Regions from separate parts of the Streptomyces sp. NPDC048415 genome, predicted to be linked through region 1. Evidence: riboswitches for the same ligand, from Rfam matches in the RefSeq annotation. Region 1 holds a riboswitch; the other holds the start of a gene.
What was found. Region 1 has a riboswitch for glycine ahead of gcvT (glycine cleavage system aminomethyltransferase GcvT). Riboswitches for the same ligand answer to the same signal wherever they lie in the genome.
Positions count from the first base shown of each region.

Region 2: linked by a shared signal. The riboswitch ahead of gcvP (aminomethyl-transferring glycine dehydrogenase) and the one ahead of gcvT (glycine cleavage system aminomethyltransferase GcvT) in region 1 are both predicted to bind glycine.

Region 1 is NZ_JBEZKJ010000036.1:29,168-33,166, reverse strand. Features, by position in the region: gene glyA (serine hydroxymethyltransferase) at 1-670, opposite strand, end outside; gene gcvH (glycine cleavage system protein GcvH) at 682-1,059, opposite strand; gene gcvT (glycine cleavage system aminomethyltransferase GcvT) at 1,225-2,343, opposite strand; glycine riboswitch at 2,491-2,583, opposite strand; gene AB0D27_RS23400 (AAA family ATPase) at 2,752-3,426, shown strand; gene AB0D27_RS23395 (enhanced serine sensitivity protein SseB) at 3,527-3,999, shown strand, end outside.
Region 2 is NZ_JBEZKJ010000103.1:13,998-17,996, forward strand. Features, by position in the region: gene gcvP (aminomethyl-transferring glycine dehydrogenase) at 1-2,037, opposite strand, end outside; glycine riboswitch at 2,215-2,310, opposite strand; gene AB0D27_RS38545 (PRC-barrel domain-containing protein) at 2,425-2,796, shown strand; gene AB0D27_RS38550 (DNA polymerase IV) at 2,718-3,999, opposite strand, start outside.

The DNA.
Region 1 (3,999 bases):
CGACGTGGGCGTGCGGCACCGGGTTCGGGTGCAGGCCCGCCGCCACCAGACCGGCGAAGTGCGCCATGTCGACCATGAGGTACGCGCCGACCTCGTCCGCGATCCGGCGGAACGCGGCGAAGTCCAGCTGACGCGGGTACGCCGACCAGCCGGCCACGATCAGCTTCGGCTTGGACTCCTTGGCCAGCTTCTCGACCTCGGCCATGTCGACCTGGCCGGTGGCGTCGTCGACGTGGTACGCGACCACGTTGTAGAGCTTGCCGGAGAAGTTGATCTTCATGCCGTGGGTCAGGTGCCCGCCGTGCGCGAGGTTCAGACCCATGATCGTGTCGCCCGGCTTGAGCAGCGCGAACATCGCGGCGGCGTTGGCCTGGGCGCCCGAGTGGGGCTGCACGTTGGCGTGTTCGGCGCCGAAGAGCTCCTTGACGCGGTCGATGGCGATCTGCTCGACCACGTCGACGTGCTCGCAGCCACCGTAGTAGCGGCGTCCGGGGTAGCCCTCGGCGTACTTGTTGGTCAGGACCGAGCCCTGGACCTCCATGACCGCGACCGGAGCGAAGTTCTCCGAGGCGATCATCTCCAGGGTGGACTGCTGGCGGTGCAGCTCGGCGTCGACGGCGGCGGCGACGTCCGGGTCCAGTTCGTGCAGGGGCGTGTTCAGAAGCGACATGCGGGGACTCCTCAGCCGGCGGTGAAAGCGGTGTACTCGTCGGCGGAGAGCAGGTCGGCCGGCTCGTCCGTCACGCGTACCTTGAACAGCCAGCCGCCCTCGAAGGGCGCGGAGTTGACCAGCGACGGGTCGTCCACGACGTCCTGGTTGGCCTCGACGATCTCGCCGGTGACCGGCGCGTACAGGTCGCTCACCGACTTGGTCGACTCCAGCTCGCCGCAGGACTCGCCCGCGGTCACCGTGTCACCGACCTCCGGAAGCTGGGCGTAGACGACATCGCCGAGCGCGTTGGCCGCGAACTCGGTGATGCCGACCGTCGAGACGCCGTCCTCGGCGACCGACAGCCACTCGTGCTCCTTGCTGTAGCGCAGCTGCTGGGGGTTGCTCATGGCCTGAATTCTCCTGTACGCGGGGGAGTGCTGATGAACGGGGGAGTGTTGATGAGCTGGGCGGATGTGCCCGGGGTCATTTGCGGCAGGTCGGTTCGGTGCTCGCGGGGCGCAGTCGTCGGGCGCTCGAGGGCCAGGGTCATTTCTGGCGCATGAGGCCCAGTGTCACTTCTGGCGCTTGTAGAAAGGCAGCGCCACGACCTCGTACGGCTCATGGCTGCCCCGGATGTCCACACCGACGCCGGCGGTGCCAGGCGCGGCGTGCGCGGCGTCGACGTACGCCATCGCGATCGGCTTGCCCAGCGTCGGGGAGGGGGCGCCGGAGGTGATCTCGCCGATCACCTTGCCGTCGGCGACGACGGAGTACCCGGCGCGCGGAACGCGGCGGCCCTGGGCGATCAGGCCGACCAGCACCCGCGGGGGGTTCTCCTGCGCGTGCGAAGCGGCCTCGGCGAGCGACTCGCGCCCCACGAAGTCGCCCTCCTTCTCGAACTTCACGACCCGCCCGAGCCCGGCGTCGAAGGGGGTGAGGGAGGTGCTCAGCTCGTGGCCGTACAGCGGCATGCCCGCCTCCAGGCGCAGCGTGTCGCGGCAGGACAGGCCGCAGGGGACGAGCCCGACGGGCGCGCCCGCCTCGGTGAGCGCCTGCCACAGCTTCTCGGCGTCGGACGGGGCCACGAACAGCTCGAAGCCGTCCTCGCCGGTGTAGCCGGTGCGCGCGATGAGCGCCGGGACGCCCGCGACCGTGCCCGGCAGACCGGCGTAGTACTTGAGGCCGTCCAGGTCGGCGTCGGTCAGCGACTTGAGGATGCCGGGGGACTCGGGGCCCTGCACGGCGATCAGCGCGTACGCGTCACGGTCGTCGCGGACCTGGGCGTCGAAACCGGCCGTCCGCTCGGTCAGCGCGTCCAGTACCACCTGCGCGTTGGAGGCGTTCGCGACGACCATGTATTCCGTGTCGGCCAGCCGGTACACGATCAGGTCGTCCAGGATGCCGCCGTCCTCCCGGCAGATCATGGTGTAGCGGGCGCGGCCCACGCCGACGGAGGCGATGTTGCCGACCAGGGCGTAGTTCAGGAGGGCCGCCGCCTGCGGGCCGGTGACGGTGATCTCGCCCATGTGGGAGAGGTCGAAGAGACCGGCCTTCGTGCGGACGGCGAGGTGCTCGTCGCGCTCGGAGCCGTAGCGCAGGGGCATGTCCCAGCCTGCGAAGTCGGTCATCGTCGCGCCGAGCGAACGATGCAGGGCATCGAGCGCGGTGTGACGGGGTGCGTTGCTGCTCATCGGTGGGGCTCCCAAGGCATGACGGCGAGGTCGTTCCTCCCCATCTGTCATCGGAACCTGAGAGGTTCATCAAGACCACGCGAAACGGTGGTCCTGACTTGCACCTTGGGTGGAGCCACTGGTCAGCGGCCCGCTTTTCAGATGTGCCTCGCCCGCGCGGTAACGGGGCCTGAGAGATTCAAGGGAGGGACTTGCTCCTTCGGCGCCCAGGGTGACCTGGGACTCTCCCGCGCGGATTCAAGCGGCCGGTATGCAGTTGGCGGGCACATCATTGCACGCGCCGTCCGATCCGGGCAGCCCGGATCTGTAACCGGGCTGTGGCAGTCCGGGTACGGAAACGACAGACACCGCGCATTACCTTCTCTTTACACTCGGCGGGGAGGGCACTCCACACCCAAGGGGAGGACGATCACGGTGAACAAGGCCACGGCGTACGCGACGACCTCGGCCATCGCGCTGCCCAAGCGGCCCGGCGCCCCGGCCCGGGAGGCCTGCGGGCCGCTCCCGACGGCCGTCGTGCGCGACCTCAGGGACCGCGCGGCACACAGCCCGCACGGTCTGCGCTTCGGAACGTCGGACCTCGTCGTGGTCACCGGGCTGCCCGGCAGCGGCAAGTCGACGCTGATGCGCCGCGCCGTCACGGGCGCGCGCGTCGACTCGCAGGACACCCGCGACCGCTGGGACGGCCGGATGGCCGGCTGGCTGCCGTACGCCGTCTACCGCCCCCTGGTCCGCCTCGCGCACTACGCGGGTCTGCGCCGCACGCTGCGCTCCGGCGCCGGAGTCGTCGTGCACGACTGCGGTACGCAGGCATGGGTGCGCCGCTGGCTCGCCCGGGAGGCCCGGCGCCGGGGCGGCGCGCTGCACCTGCTGCTGCTCGACGTGGCGCCCGGCACCGCCCGTGAGGGCCAGCGCGAGCGCGGCCGGGGCGTGTCGCGCTACGCCTTCGCACGCCACCGCGGCGCGCTCACCCGGCTGCTGCGCTCCGTCGAGCGGGGCGACCTGCCGGAGGGCTGCGGCTCGGCGGTCCTCATCGACCGGGCCGCGGCGGACGTGCTGCGCCGGATCGACTTCGCCGACTGAGCGCGGCCGACCGGTCGCATGAGCCCGTTAACGCCGACCGGTCGCATGAGCCCATTAACCTTGCCAGCCGGAACAGTGGTTCACAGCAGGCGGTAGACAGATGGACTTCCCCGAATTCCCCGAAAGCCCCGGCTTCTCGGCGTCGGCGCACCCGCATCCGCACGGCGGATGGCCGGGCAACGAGCTGGAGGAGGTACTCGCCGCGTCCCTCGGCGTCCCCTCGGCCGGCGCGCGCATCGTCGAGGTGCTCGGCCGCAGCTTCGTCTGGGTGCCCCTGCCGAACGGCGGCGGCCCGCACGGCGGCCCGCTCGACCTGCCCACGCTGGAGATCGAGGGCCAGTCATACGTCCCCGTCTTCAGCTCCGAGGAGCAGTTCCGCCAGGTCACCGGCGGCCATATGTCGTACACGATCGCGCCGGCGGTCGAGTTCGCCCGAGGACTCCCGCCGCAGGTCGGCATCGCGGTCAACCCGGACGGTGTGGTGGGCGTACCGCTGCCGCCGATCGCCGTCGCCGAGCTGTGCCGGACCGGGCGGACCCCGCTGGACGGACCCGCGAGCGGCGGCCGGGTGCG
Region 2 (3,999 bases), on a different contig from region 1:
GACCTGGCCGCCGGCCTCGTGCACCTGCGCGCAGATGTCGGCGACATGCTCCTCGAACACACCGTGCGTCGAGGGGTACGTGATCATCAGGACGGCGAGTTCGTCGCGGTACTGCTCGATCTTGGCGCGCAGATCCTCGACGTCGATCTCGCCGTCGTCCGCGGTCTTCACGACCACGACCTTCATACCGGCCATCACGGCGCTCGCGGCGTTGGTGCCGTGCGCGGAGGACGGGATGAGGCAGACGGTGCGCTGCTCGTCGCCGCCTGCGCGGTGATAGCCGCGCACGGCGAGCAGTCCGGCCAGCTCGCCCTGCGAACCGGCGTTGGGCTGCAGCGACACGTTGTCGTATCCGGTGACCTCGGCGAGCCGCTCCTCCAGCTCACGGATCAGCGTGAGGTAGCCCTGCGCCTGCTCGGCGGGCGCGAAGGGGTGCAGCTGACCGAACTCCGGCCAGGTGACCGGCTCCATCTCCGTGGTCGCGTTGAGCTTCATCGTGCAGGAGCCCAGCGGGATCATGCCGCGGTCGAGCGCGTAGTCGCGGTCGGAGAGCTTGCGCAGGTAGCGCAGCATCGCGGTCTCGGAGCGGTACTCGTGGAACACGGGGTGCGTGAGGTAGTCGTCGGTGCGCAGCAGCTCGGTCGGCAGCGTGTCCTGCGCCGTCGCGTCCAGCGCCTCGACATCGCCCTTGACACCGAACGCCGTCCACACGGCGCCCAGCTGCTTGCGCGTCGTGGTCTCGTCGCAGGAGATCGACACATGGTCGGCGTCGACGAGATGGAGGTTGACGCCATGGTTGCGGGCGCCCGCCACTATCTCGGCGGCCCGGCCCTGAACCCGTGCGGTCAGCGTGTCGAAGTAGGCGCCGTGCACGACCTCGACCCCGCCGGCCGTCAGGCCCGCGGCGAGGATCGTGGCGTACCGGTGCGTACGCCGGGCAATGGTCCTCAGGCCCTCGGGACCGTGGTAGACGGCGTACATGCCGGCCATCACGGCGAGCAGCACCTGCGCCGTACAGATGTTGCTGGTCGCCTTCTCACGGCGGATGTGCTGCTCACGCGTCTGCAGCGCGAGGCGGTACGCCTTGTGTCCGTCCGCGTCGACGGACACACCGACGAGGCGGCCGGGCAGGCTGCGCGCGAATTTCTCGCGCACCGCCATGTATCCGGCGTGCGGACCACCGAAGCCCATCGGCACACCGAAGCGCTGCGTCGTACCGACGGCGATGTCGGCGTCGAGGTGGCCGGGCGCGGTGAGCAGGGTCAGGGCGAGCAGATCGGCGGCCACGGTGACGACCGCGCCCAGCTCGTGCGCCCGCTCGATGAGCGGCTTGATGTCGCGTACGGCACCGGAGGCGCCCGGGTACTGCACCAGCACACCGTTGATCTCGCGCTCGGCGATCTCGGCCGGAATGCCCTCGCTCAGGTCGGCGACGACGACCTCGACGCCGGTCGGCTCGGCGCGGGTCTGGATCACGGCGACGGTCTGCGGCAGCGCGTCCGCGTCGACCAGGAACAGGCCCTTCTTGTTCTTCCCCATGCGGCGGGACAGCGCCATCGCCTCGGCGGCGGCGGTGCCCTCGTCGAGCAGCGAGGCGCCGGACGTCGGCAGTCCGGTCAGCTCGGCGACCACGGTCTGGAAGTTCAGCAGCGCCTCAAGACGGCCCTGCGAGATCTCCGGCTGGTAGGGCGTGTACGCGGTGTACCAGGCCGGGCTCTCCATGACGTTGCGCAGGATCACCGGCGGCGTGAACGTGCCGTGGTAACCGAGGCCGATCATCGAGTCGAGCACCTGGTTGCGGTCCGCGAGGGAGCGCAGCTCGGCCAGCACCTCGGCCTCGGTGCGCGCGCCCGGCAGCTTCAGCGCCTCGGAGTTCTTGATCACGTCCGGCACCGCGGCGGCCGTCAGCTCGTCGAGCGAGCCGTACCCGACCTGCGCGAGCATCTTGGCCCGTGCCTCGAGGTCGGGTCCGATGTGGCGCTGCTCGAAGGGGATTCCCTGTTCGAGTTCGGAGAGCGGAATGCGATGGGCGGTCATTGCGGAGGCCTCCTGGTCTGACGCGACCTTCGAGGGGCACCCCTGCACGGGTACCCCGACGGCCTCCCCCTCTGTCATCTCAACCTGAGAGCTTCACCGGACCGTCCGCTGACGACCCGGTTTTCACCGTCGGTGAGAGCGGAGGCCATCGACACCCGCCCTGCTTTCCAGAGTGACCTCGTCCGTGCGGTACGTGAGCCTGAGAGATTCCGGGGAGGATTTGCTCCTTCGGCGCCTCCGATGAAGTCTGGAGGACTCTCCCGCACGGGGTCAGCAGCCGCCTGTCAGCCTACCAGCGAGGACAGGGCCCGGGCCTTCGAGTGGCCGCCTTCCTGAATGTGCTCTTTTGTAGTGCTTACGGATGATTTGCGACCAAGAGGAGGGCCCGTGCAGACCGACATCGATCCGCGCAACCTGATCGGCCGCAAGGCGTTCGACCGCAATGGCACCAAGATCGGCACGATCGACGAGGTCTATCTCGACGACGCGACCGGGGCCCCGGAGTGGGCGGCCATACGGACCGGCCTGTTCAGCAGAGACGCCTTTGTACCTCTGGAGCCCAGCGAGCTCGTCGAGGGCGCCCTGCGCATCCCCTTCGACCGAGCGCTGATCAAGGACGCCCCGGACTTCGGCGTCGGCCGTCACCTCTCGCCCGAACAGGAACTCCAGCTCTACCACCACTACGGCCTCGATGTGGCGCCCCCTCCCCCGCCACCGGACCGCGACTTCGGCCGGCTCGCTGGCTCGGACGACGCCTGAGGAGACGAGACTTGAAGTGAGGAGGCCTGAGGCGCGGGGGTCTCGGGTCTTCGCGCCACCAAGGGCAGCGGGTCCGCGGGCTCCAGATCCGCATCGTCGGTCCTGAAGGTCCGTACCCGCCCGGGCTCGGAGTAGGGCGTCTCGAACCGCACCGTGACCCGTCCGAGGCCGCTGCCCTGAACCCATCCGTGCCCGTACTCGGCGTGCCGTACGTCGTGCCCCGCGGGCCAACGCCGCTCGGCGGGCGGCACATGCTCCGCGGTGGACTCCTCCGTCGCGCCCTGCGCGGATTGCTCCCGGTCTCCCGACTCCCCGGAGGCGGCCTGCGCCGCCGCTTGTACCTGCGCACGCGCCTCTGCTTCTGCCTGCGCCTGAGCCTGCGCGAACAGATCCTCCTGCGTGTAGTCCGCGAGCCCCGAGACGCCGACGCCCAGCAGTCGTACCCCACCGGTCGTGTCCACCGCCTCCAGGAGCCGCATGGCGGCCTCGCGTACGACCGCGGGGTCGTCCGTGGGTCCGCGCAGTGTCTCGGACCGGGTGAGCGTCGAGAAGTCGTACCTCCGCACCTTCAGGACGATCGTCCGCCCCGACAGCCCGGCTGTGCGCAGCCGCGCCACACACCGGTCAGCGAGCCGCTGCACCTCCAGACCGACCCGGACCCGGTCATGGATGTCCACGTCGTACGTGTCCTCGACCGACACCGACTTGGTCTCCCGCTCGGCCACCACGGGCCGGTCGTCGTGCGCCAGCGCCATCGCGTACAGCGCCTGCCCATGGGCTTTCCCCAGCAGCCGTACGAGCTCGTCCTCACCCGCCTCCGCGAGCTCCTCGACGGTGCTGACCCCGGCCCGCCGCAGATGGTCCCCGGTCGCGGGCCCCACCCCCGGCAGCGTCCGCACCGACATCGGACCCAGCAGCGCGCGCTCGGTTCCGGGCTCTATCAGCACCAGGCCGTCGGGCTTGGCCTGCTCCGAGGCGATCTTGGCCAGCATCTTGGACGCGGCGAGCCCCACCGATCCCGTGAGCCCCGTGACGGCGCGGATGTCGGCGCGCAGCTTCACCCCGGCCAGCCGCGCCGAGCCCTCGTCCCAGGCTGTTCCGCCCGCTTCCAGGTCCACGAACGCCTCGTCCAGGCTGAGCGGCTCCACCAGCGGCGACAAGGCCCCCAGCAGCCCCATCACCTGCTCGCTGACCTCCCGGTAG